Bythopirellula goksoeyrii: one gene and its partners. Each later gene encodes a partner of the first gene's protein in a complex. Links are inferred from orthologs where the notes say so. Each region holds a gene or a part of one and is shown in the gene's direction. Other genes may lie near its edges.

What was found. Proteins that work in one complex are often made in the same cells at the same time.
Region 2: the proteins of Pr1d_RS05535 (region 1) and smc are in contact, whole or in part, in a crystal structure (PDB 3ZGX), measured with the Bacillus subtilis proteins. The link is inferred for Bythopirellula goksoeyrii from one-to-one orthologs.
Region 3: Pr1d_RS05535 (region 1) and scpB share a complex: the UniProt entries of both Bacillus subtilis proteins name them as parts of the cohesin-like complex. The link is inferred for Bythopirellula goksoeyrii from one-to-one orthologs.

What each region holds. Positions count from the first base shown.
Region 1 is NZ_CP042913.1:1,378,710-1,381,790, reverse strand. What follows is about bases 83-2,833. They hold Pr1d_RS05535 (segregation and condensation protein A), read left to right. Parts: upstream 83-957; coding sequence 958-1,710; downstream 1,711-2,833. Other genes in these bases: Pr1d_RS05525 (carboxypeptidase-like regulatory domain-containing protein), read left to right, coding at 2,789-2,833; Pr1d_RS05530 (MBL fold metallo-hydrolase), read left to right, coding at 1,806-2,645; Pr1d_RS05540 (HIT family protein), read right to left, coding at 196-756; dgt (dGTP triphosphohydrolase), read right to left, coding at 83-206. Also shown: more of dgt, read right to left, coding at 1-82; more of Pr1d_RS05525, read left to right, coding at 2,834-3,081. UniProt on the Bacillus subtilis protein: Participates in chromosomal partition during cell division. May act via the formation of a condensin-like complex containing Smc and ScpB that pull DNA away from mid-cell into both cell halves.
Region 2 is NZ_CP042913.1:1,981,795-1,986,202, forward strand. What follows is about bases 227-4,408. They hold smc (chromosome segregation protein SMC), read left to right. Parts: upstream 227-605; coding sequence 606-4,208; downstream 4,209-4,408. Other genes in these bases: Pr1d_RS07905 (hypothetical protein), read right to left, coding at 227-385. Outside these bases: more of Pr1d_RS07905, read right to left, coding at 1-226. UniProt on the Bacillus subtilis protein: Required for chromosome condensation and partitioning.
Region 3 is NZ_CP042913.1:6,469,106-6,472,264, reverse strand. Bases 227-3,159 are described here. They hold scpB (SMC-Scp complex subunit ScpB), read left to right. Parts: upstream 227-1,313; coding sequence 1,314-2,006; downstream 2,007-3,159. Other genes in these bases: hemA (glutamyl-tRNA reductase), read right to left, coding at 2,638-3,159; Pr1d_RS25930 (hypothetical protein), read left to right, coding at 2,181-2,570; Pr1d_RS25650 (hypothetical protein), read left to right, coding at 667-1,281; Pr1d_RS25655 (cysteine desulfurase family protein), read right to left, coding at 227-446. Outside these bases: more of Pr1d_RS25655, read right to left, coding at 1-226. UniProt on the Bacillus subtilis protein: Participates in chromosomal partition during cell division. May act via the formation of a condensin-like complex containing Smc and ScpA that pull DNA away from mid-cell into both cell halves.

The sequences.
Region 1 (3,081 bases):
AGTCGCGAGCGGTGGTAGTCGCCCAATTCGCCGGTGAAGACTTGTGTCTTATGGGCTAACCGACGGAATGCGCTCGAATGCACGATGCGATCTCGGTCCCGCTGGAAGGGACTGCGATACGGGTGCGCCTGCTCCGGGTGCGCCCGCCCTGCGGAGTTTTCGCTGTGCATTGCGTAGGGTGCCAACAGAGCAGCTTCACGATTCATCGTTGGCCTCACTTGCCCCGCTCAAGACTTCCCATACCGCTTCGAGGGACTGCGGTATCACACGCGTGCCTGCTACTGTGGACATGAAATTGTTGTCGCCCGACCAGCGAGGTACGAGATGCCAATGCAAATGGCCAGGAACCCCCGCCCCCGCCACCCGGCCCAGATTGAGCCCCACATTGAATCCTTCAGCAGAGAGTTGTGTGCTAAGTATCTTGGTGAACGTAGAGAGGGCATCCATTGCAGCCAGATGTTCTTCGGACGTGAGGGAGTGCAACTGACCTACATGCCGCAAGGGAGCAACCAGCAAGTGGCCATTGGTGTACGGGTAGCGATTCAGCATCGTCAGAATACCCGTACCTCGCGTAACGACCAGATTCTTCCGATCAGCCGCTACTTGGTCGGCGTACGTTGCCGCCGCCCGACAGAGAAAGCAAGTCTCCTCCGAACTTGGCTGCCACTGTTGAGGAGCCAGCTGCGGCTCTTGGGTAGCATCGCTGCCGGCCACATAGCCTATTCTCCAAGGTGCCCAGATTCGCTGCTCGTCCATTTTGTTGTCGCTTAGTACTTCATTCAGCCGCATCGCGCTAGCGACCGGTTTGTTTAAAACACGTTTCTTTCGAGGAATTTAGGCCCTCACACTGCTGGCAGCAAGACCGGCTCAACAAACCTAGCCAACGTGGACTGGTGCCCCATGGCAGGAATCGCCATAATCCCGGCCCTCTCCACCTCTGACCATTATAGGCATTTCATGCGATTTCGCGTTCAGCTCGACTTGTTTGCTGGTCCGATGGACCTCTTGTGGTATCTCGTGCGCAAGCAAGAACTGGACATCATGGACATTCCAATTGCCCGGGTCACCGAGCAGTATCTGGAAATGATAACCGTGCTGGAGCAGATCGACGTCAATGCGGTTGGCGATTTCCTGGAGTTGGCGACCCGGCTCATGGAAATCAAATCGCGGATGATCTTGCCCCGGCACGAGGAGGAAGAAAAGGAGGAAAGCGAAGTCGAAGATCCCCGGCAAGACATCGTGCAACGTCTGCTGGAGTACAAGAAGTACAAGGATGCCGCCAGTATGCTGGCCGAGCGCGGCCAACTCTGGCAGCGGCGGTTTGCCCGACGCGCGAACGACTTGTCCACAGGTGGAGTCGATCCAGCAGAGCAGCCAATTCACGAAGTCGAGATGTGGGACCTCGTCAGTGCTTTCGCCCGAGTGGTACGAGACAACGCGGTCACAAAGCCTTCAGCGATTCGGTATGACGACACCCCGATCGAAGTCTACATGGACCGCATTCGAGAACGATTGACGATCGAGCCGAACATCGCCTTCACAAGTCTCTTCCACGCCGACATGATCCGCTCGCAATTGATCGGCATCTTTCTGGCTGTGTTGGAGCTTATTCGTCATCACAACATCCAGGTCGCACAACAAGATCTGTTCAGCGAAATCTGGATATCTGCTAAAGCGGGCGATACGGAAGTGACTCAGGCGGCAGCGTAGGGCACTGCCATGCCCGATTTGCTGCCACCTTTCCCGAATCAACTTGCCCGTTTAACATGGGGGATTCTGAACCGTATCCTGCAACGAATCCCTCCATGATCGAAAACGCCCCCGTACAAACACTTGTCCACGACGGACTCACGATCGAGGGCTATTCTCGTGCCGCCGTGCAGACCTATTGGCGAGTTCCGGAACTGAAGATCGGCTTCGACCTGGGTGCCCAGCCGTGGTCGTTTATGGGGACTGAGACTTGGTTTGTATCGCATGGGCATCTGGACCACATCGCGGCGTTGCCAGTGTATGTGGCTCGGCGACGCATGATGAAGATGGAGCCGCCACGCATTTACATGCCGCCCGAAACCATTGATCCGATGCAACGGATCATGCGGCAGTACACTCGGCTTGATCGGGGGCGGATGCCTTGCGAATTGCTTCCTGCTCAGCCCGGAGATGAAATCGAGCTCAGTCGCGAGTTGGTTGTGACCGTCTCGGCCACAAAGCACACGGTCCCTTCGCTAGGCTATCTCGTGTGGGACCGGCGGCACAAACTCAAAGCTGAATACCAGGGAATGGCCGGTGAACAAATCCGCGATATTCGACTTAGCGGTCAAGAAGTCACCGAAGAACAGCGTCGGCCGCTGGTTGGATATCTGGGTGACACGACCCCACAAGGCCTCGACAATTGCCCGGCGATGTACGACGCCAAAATCCTGATCTGCGAGATGACCTTCGTTTCGCCTGAGCATCGCAAAGAACGGATTCACAAGTTCGGCCACATGCATTTGGACGATTTTGTCGAGCGGCGAGAGCGTTTCCAGAACGAACTGATTATTGCTTCCCACTTGAGTACACGATATCACAGCAACGCAGTTCATCGTCACGTGGAACGTGCCCTGCCCGACATGCTCGATGGTCGGTTGAAGCTGTGGCTGTGAGCCTTTGTTGCTGATTGAGCAGCTATCTTGGATCATCTACAATAGTTGTAGGCTCGCGAGGACCTTGTGAGATACCTTTTTCAGTGTTTGTCAGTCTAGCTATCAAATGTTTGCTCCTCAGTTTCTGGGGGATTTCTTGCGCCATGAATCGAGCTCATGGCGCAGGCGAAGTCCGGTCAATGGAGATCATCGTTCTCGATAAAGTTGGCAAGTCATTGCCAGATGCCAAGGTTCTGGTAGCCATGACGGGCGCAGAAGTTCCCTTGAAACTCGACTCTCAGGGGAAAGGCATATTGGAGCTTCCGGAAGGAGCAGATATATCCCTGCACCTAACAGTCCATGCTGCACATTCTGTCCCGGTAGAAGTTCATTGGTATGGCGAGCAGCTGCCTACTGATCTTACCATTCGCATGCAAAAGGGCTTGCCTATTGGGGG
Region 2 (4,408 bases), 600 kb from region 1 along the record:
CAGCAGGGGACCTGCCCAAGCCTTCGATATCTTGCTTCAGTCGAGGAACTCGCTCTTCCAAGATTCTTTCTTGATCTTGTTCAGAGAGTCTTAGATCGAATCGGCTCGTGGGTAAAATCGTTCCCTCACCAAAGGCATACTCAAAAGTGTTCTCTTCTGTGGCAAATCCCCACACGCGTCGCTTGAGCACGGAAGAATAGAAATAGTAGGCATACCCGGGCTTGATCTCACTCGGCGGAACCAGAACAAGCCCTGTGTTGTCGTCTCTGGGGGTGAGGCGGTATACATTTTGGTGGTCGTCTGCAGGAATTGATTCCTGGGCGGCCACTGTCGGGCACCAAACAGTGGCAAGTAGCAGGGCAATCATGTTGGAATACAATCGCATGAATTCGGCCTCATTGAGTTCTTTATAATATGGTTGGCGGAGAATTCGCCTATCCCAGTATACCTCGCATAATGCCGCAAATAGCGCATTTTCAACGGTTTTTTGCTGCTAGCAGGTCCATAAATGCAGTGGGTTCTGCCCTCCAGGGGAGTGCGGCATTCTGTTACACTTCGTCGCTATTTTCTTTCGCAGATTCCCCAGTCATTCCTTTTACATCACCATGCTTAAAGCCTTAGAACTCAACGGCTTCAAGAGCTTTGCCGACCGTACGCGGCTGGAATTTCCCAGCGGCATCACGGCGGTGGTGGGGCCCAATGGTTCGGGGAAATCAAACGTTGTCGACGCAATCAAGTGGGTGCTAGGGAGTCAGAGTGCCAAAGCGTTGCGTGGCTCGGAGATGACGGATGTCATTTTTAGTGGCTCGCGGAGTCGTAAGCAGGCGAATGCCGCTGAAGTAACGCTTACCTTTGATAACTCAGCTCGCATTCTGGATGTCGACGAAGAAGAAGTGCATGTCACACGACGCGTTCTGCGTAGTGGCGAAGCGGAATACCTCTTGAATCGTGAAGTCTGCCGCCTGCGCGATATCCGCGAAATCTTCGCGGGTATCGGTGTTACGACGGGTGCCTACAGTATCATCGAGCAAGGCAAGGTTGATGCCCTCTTGCAGTCTTCTGCGAAAGAGCGGCGATTGATTTTCGAAGAAGCAGCCGGGGTAAGCCGCTTCAAGCTCAAGCGGCAAGAAGCGACCCGTCGACTGGAGCGAATCGAACAAAACCTGCTGCGACTTTCTGACATCGTCGAAGAACTCGAATCACGCTTGCGGAGCGTAAGAAGCCAAGCGGGGAGGGCACGCAAATACAAAGAGTTCTCTGACCGCCTTCGTGAGTTGCGAACTCAAGTTGGTTTGGCCGACTGGCGAAAACTGTCAGAAAACCTTGAAATTGCTCAGCGAGAAGCGGAGTCCCTGCGTGCCGAAGTGGATGAAGTCCGAAAGGCAGTTGCAATTCACGACGAAGAATTACAGTCTGTGGAAAAAGCGACCGACAACCTGCAGGCTCAATCCCACGAGGCCACTTCCCAGGCAACTTCGGTAAGAGAACGAATTGCCCAGAATGAATCCTTGCGTCGTAGCCAACTCGCCCGAGGGGATGAACTTGTTGAGGAGACTCAGCGGCTTGAGAAACAGTTGCTCTCGATGAGCACCCGTGCCGGCAGTGCTCAGCAATTGGTCGCTGAAACAAGTGCCCAGCTGCAGCAGTCCGAAACACGATACAGTGAACTCGAAGGCCAGGCAAAAGAACGGCAGGCGGAACTGAATCTTGCCCAGGAGGCATTGGCTCAATGTCGTAGTGACCTAGCTGCTTGTCGAAGCAAGACAACGGAGGCCTTTCGTGAAGCCACCCAGCTTGAACACCGCATTCATGTCTTAGAATCTCAGCATACCGAGGCGGTTGCAACGGGAGATCGAAATCGCGTTGAAGCCGACGAAGCCAGAGAAGCAAAGGCAGAGTCGAGTGGCCATTTTGCCATCGCCAACGATCTGCTGCGCCAACAGGAGGGAATTGCTCAACAAACCCAGCAAGAACTTCTTGCTACCCAGGAGAAACTTCGTGAACACCGTAGCCAGTTGGCTAAATCACAGGCAGCCCTTGCAGATCTCAAGGGTCGGCTTAGCGGTGCCAAAGAACGCTCCCTCGTGCTTGAGGAGTTGGAGCGGCAACTGGACGGTTTGAGTGCCGGAACCAAAGAAGTGTTGCGCTTGGCCAAGGCAGAGCCAGACGGACCCTTTGGCAAGGTGCGAGGTGTAGTTGCCGATCTATTGCATGTTGATGCCGATACGGCGTCGATCGTCGAAATTGCCTTAGGAGAACGTGCGAACTGCTTGGTGATCGAGCAAGTCGATTCCCGCATGGTGGAAATGGCTGAGGCGGATTGGCTCGGTCGCACGAGTTTCTTGCGACTCGATGTGCCGTCGCCCGCTAGCGCCGTTGATCGAATTGATCTCTCTGATGAGCCCGGAATAATTGGCCGTGCTGACCAATTCGTCGAAATCGCTCCGGACCTGGCTCCACTTACTCGAAGGCTGCTAGCTCGGCACTGGTTCGTAGACTCACTCAAGACGGCTTTTAGCTTGTCCAAAGGAATCGGGCGAGGGCTAAACTTCGTCACTGCTGTGGGGGAAGTGCTCTCCGCAGATGGCACGCTAACGGTTGGACCTCGTCAAGCCTCGATGGGACTCTTGTCCCGCCGTAGTGAGCTACGCGCCCTTGTGGACGAAATCCGGGACATGCAGCACAAAATTCTCTCCCAGCAGGAACACTGTTCGGATTTGGAATCCGCCGTCCAGTCCGATGAACAGAACCTTGCGAAATTGAGTGCCCAGCAAGAGAAGGCAACTCGTGCGGTCAACGAGTCCATGATGAAGGTCGCATCGGCGCGTGACCGTCTTGACAGGGCGAATGAGACGCTTGCCGAAGCAGAAGCTCAGCTCAAAGCTGCCGATGAGAAGGCGACCGCAGCAGCCAATGAAATGGCCGATGTGAAGAGCCAACTCGCCAATCGGCATGTGAGTCAAGAACAACTCCAGCACCAACTTAATTTATACACGGAGCAAGCCACTCGACTGGAACAGCAGGTCACGGGTCTCCAACCGAGCCTCACGGACATCCGCGTTGCCTTGGCCCGTAGCGAACAACGCCGCGATGGTCTCCGCCATCAGATGGAACAGCTTCGCCGGGACCACGAGGAGCATGACCAAGCCTTGGCGGAAACTAGGCAACGAGCGGTCGTCTGCCGCACGCAACAAGAATCGCTCAGGCAGTCGGTCCTCGACCTTACCAGCGAGTTGGCAGAGCTCTATGGTAAGAAAGACCGCCTTACCAATGAACTCCTCGAATGGAACAGCCGCCTCGAGCAACTTCGCAAGGAGCGGTCTACCTCAAGCCGCAATGCCGAATCGCTTCGCTCACAACTATTGGAAAAGCAATCTCGTCTTCAGCAATTCGATCACCGGCACCAGCAAGGAGATGGCCAGCGAAAAGAAATTGCAGAACGACTGGCTGAGGACTACGGCCTCGATATTGCCATGCTGGCAGTCACCGAGCCCCCCGTGGAAATCTCGGATCGTGCTGCAGTCGAAGCGGAGATTCGCACCTTGCGTGAACAGCTCTCGGGCGTTGGTCCAGTCAATCTTGAGGCACTCAGCGAGCTAGAGGCCATTGAGGAACGCCACGCCTCTTTGGCGAAACAATACCAGGACCTTCGTTTGGCCAAAACTCGGCTGGAGCAGTTGGTTCTCAACATCAATGCGGAAAGCCGCGACATTTTTGTGCAGACCTTGGAACTGGTGCGGGGACACTTCCAAGAACTCTATCGAAGTCTGTTTGGTGGAGGCGAAGCGGACATTATCATCGAAGAGAGTGAGACTGAAGACGTACTCGAATGCGGCATCGAGATCGTCGCTCGTCCCCCTGGAAAACAACCACGTAGCATGTCGCTCTTATCAGGTGGTGAACGGACCATGACCTGCGTGGCTCTCCTGCTAGCAATTTTCCGCAGTCGCCCAACTCCCTTCTGTGTGCTCGATGAAGTGGATGCAGCACTTGATGAAGCAAACATCGACCGCTTCGTGGATGTATTGCGTGAATTCATGTCGTCCACCCAATTCATCGTCATTACCCACAGCAAACGCACCATGTCCTGCTCCGACACCCTCTACGGCATTACCATGCAGGAATCAGGCATCTCGAAACACGTTTCCGTGAGATTCGAGGATGTCAGTGCTGATGGGCAGATTCGCCAATCGGGGCAAGCGGCTTGATCGGGCAGCTATCTGCCTGTAGGCCGGAACGAGCGGTAGCGCTGTTCCGGCATTGCCAATGAATCGACGCGACATCGCGTATTCCTACTTCATGCCGGAACTGCGCACGGCTTGTTCCGGCCTACTGAATGTCGCCGCAGGGCCAGTACCCATCCCGTGGGGTGGCCTTTTCAGGCACGATCAAGAGAATCCTCATCTTG
Region 3 (3,159 bases), 5.1 Mb from region 1 along the record:
GCACAGATAGCATCACGTAGCTGGTCGACCAGCACGACTCCATTGCCATCTGCCCCAATGCGAGTCACTCGCCACCCTTGCCGCTCCAGTTGCTCAATTGGCCCTAGTACTGCTGGATGCTCAATCGCCGAAGTAATCAAATGCCCCGGCGAGAGCCCGCCGAGTACCCCTAGTAGTGCCAAATTATTCGCTTCGGTACCCCCGCTCGTGAAAATCAGCCGATCCGCATCCATGCCCGAAGTCTTGCCCCCGAGCAACTCAGCAATCCGCTCCCTGGCATTCTCCAATGCTCGCCGTGCCTCCTGCCCCGCGCGGTGCTGGCTCGCAGGATTCGCCCCATAGCGCAGTGACGCTTCGTGAATCGCGTCCGCTACCTCCGGCAGCATCGGCGTGGTGGCGTTATTATCGAGATAAATCGATTCGCTCATTCCTGCAATATACGACATCTTGCCTTGCCTGGAACGGAGTTCGTAGGGCAGTACAAGCGATAGCGCGGTTCCGGCCTCCTACTGAGAGGTTGCCTGTGGCCTTACGGCACTTGCTAGCAGTAGCCCATATTCTGCCATTGCCGCCAGTTTTCCCTAGGGACTACGATTGCCGACCCAGGATCGCCGAATGGATACGCGCGTTCTCCTGTTCTCGGTTTGCACTTAAGGATGAGTTGCCATGACGGTTTTTTTTCGTGCCAGCGTGATGCTCTTAACATTGGTAGGTCTACCAGCCGCCTGGATCTATTACGGCCCGCTCCCCACCGGCGCCCAGAAAGTGGTCAATCGCTTCGTTGATGTCGCTCGGGATGCCTTGGGCTGGCAGCAACCAATTCAAGCCAAACAGGCTTGGGACCAAGCCAAAGTGGCACCCCGCTTTAGCGAAGCGCCAGTTCGAGATCAAGGCGACGAAGCCGTCCGATTTCAGTACGACGCACCGAAAACCGAATCTACTATCCCCGCCTCCTCTCCGATCTCCTTGGTTTCAGCAACGCTTCCATCACCGGAGGCCAAAGTGTCTGCGTCCGACGATCTCGCGAGCCAGCTAGAACCCCATTTCTCCCTCCTTCGCAAACTGGGTGCAGCCGATTATTCCCTGGCCCATTGGGGCACCGAGGGAAATCTCTATCGGTTTCATTGTTCGATTCCCTTCGGTAATGAGGGCCTCATGTCTCGCGAATTTGATGCTATCGATGCCGATCCGGTTGCGGCAGTTCGGCAAATCGTCGGAGAAGTGACTTCCTGGCAAAATATCAAGCTCGACGCCGGCCACTCTTCCACGCAGTGGCGCTGAGTTTGCCCCATGGTCTTAGGAGATCGATTGCCATGAGAACCCGTTCAGGTCCCTTGGGATGGTTGCTAGGCAGCACGGCGACGCGGTATCAAACGGTTCTCACGGGCAGCGAGTACCCTCCGACACCGATTTTCCGGCTTTCGCAGGTTTCCAGGGAAGCCGGGAACACCAGTGACCCGAGTTCCCTAGACGACGATCAAGCCAAGATAGCTCGACTCGAAGCCGTCCTTTTTATCTCTCGCGAGCCGCTTTCGACAAGAAAACTGGCGAAGCTAGCCAGACTTGCCGATGGAACGGAGGCGCGTACGCTGCTCAAGTCTTTGGCCAAAAAGTACGATGAGCGTACGAGTGCCATCCAAGTGGTCGAGGTCGCGGGAGGGGTTCAGCTACTCACACGACCAGCCGTGGCGGATTGGCTGCGGCGTTTGCACGGAGAAGGCGAGGAAATGCGGCTTTCTCCTCCGGCATTAGAGACCTTGGCGGTTGTGGCCTATCGACAGCCGGTCGTCCGAGCGGAAGTCGAGGCCATTCGGGGAGTCCAATGCGGAGAAATCCTGAAAGTATTGATGGAACGCGATTTATTGCGTATTGTCGGGCGTTCCGAAGACTTGGGACGACCTTTCCTGTATGGCACAACCAAGAATTTCTTGCGAGTTTTTGGGCTTCGCCGCTTGGAACAACTCCCTGCGATCGATCAAATACAGGGCGTGGGGGTCGCAGGATAATCTTGCAGAAATTGCCTCCACCCGCCATAACGTCCAATTCTGGGTTTTCGTTCATTTTTTGTTGACCTATTGTGGTTGGCATGACTACACTTGGACCCGATTCATTTTACGTAACAAATTAAAAGCAAAGCATTTCAAATCTTCAGAATCATGAGAAGTTGAAGGAGCAAAATCGTGCAGCTTATTGATTCCTCAAAATCGACTGCGTTCGCCGAGACAGCGAGTGTCTCAGATCTATTCGGTGAGGACCGCTTTGGTCTCTTGGATCGTTACTTGAACCCGATGTTTAATTTTGACGACGACGAATACGAAGACGAAGATGTCGACGACGAGGATGCCGACGAAGAAGAATACGAGTACGAATACGAGTACGAAGAGGACGACGAGGAAGAGGATCCCGATGCAGAGGAAGAAGTCGAAGAAGAGTACGACGAAGATGAGTGGGAAGAGGTCGACGAAGATGTAGACGCCGACGTCGATGAGGAAGATGAAGAATACGAAGACGATGACCTCGAAGCCGACGAGGAATTCGAATATGAGTACGAGGACGAAGAAGACGAGTAGCGGCTGCTAGCCGTGCTGCAACGCGGCACACGGCGTCTCTGGTTCTGCCATGGGGACGGCTAAAGATTCAGTCTTCCAACTTGAACAATCGTCGCAGCGCATCCAGTAGCCCATGATGGGTGCCATTGCGTGATGCATCGCGGAGTGATTCTAACGGGGGATGCAGTAGCTTATTGACCAGCCGGTCCGCAAACTGACGAATTTCCTCACGCGATTGATCGTCCAATTCAGGCAACTTGTGGAACAGACGTTCGAGTTCCGCTTCTTTAGGACGATGTAGACCTTCCCTTAATCCGGTGATTACTGGGGCAGTCGCACGCAGGTGGGCATCGGCTACAAACCGTGCAGTTTCCTCGCGGACAATTTCCTCGGCAGCAGGAAGTTCTGCCGCCCGCGCTGCCCGATTGCGGTCACACGCTTGTTGAAGATCGTCAATGCAGTACAGATAGACCCCTAGTTCACGGCTGATTGCGGGATCGAAATCGCGTGGCACTGCTAGATCGAGGATTACCAATGGCCGTTGCTGTCGACGAGGAGCAATCCGCTCCTTGAATTGAGCAGCGCTAACGATGGGCTCGGAGGCGCTAGT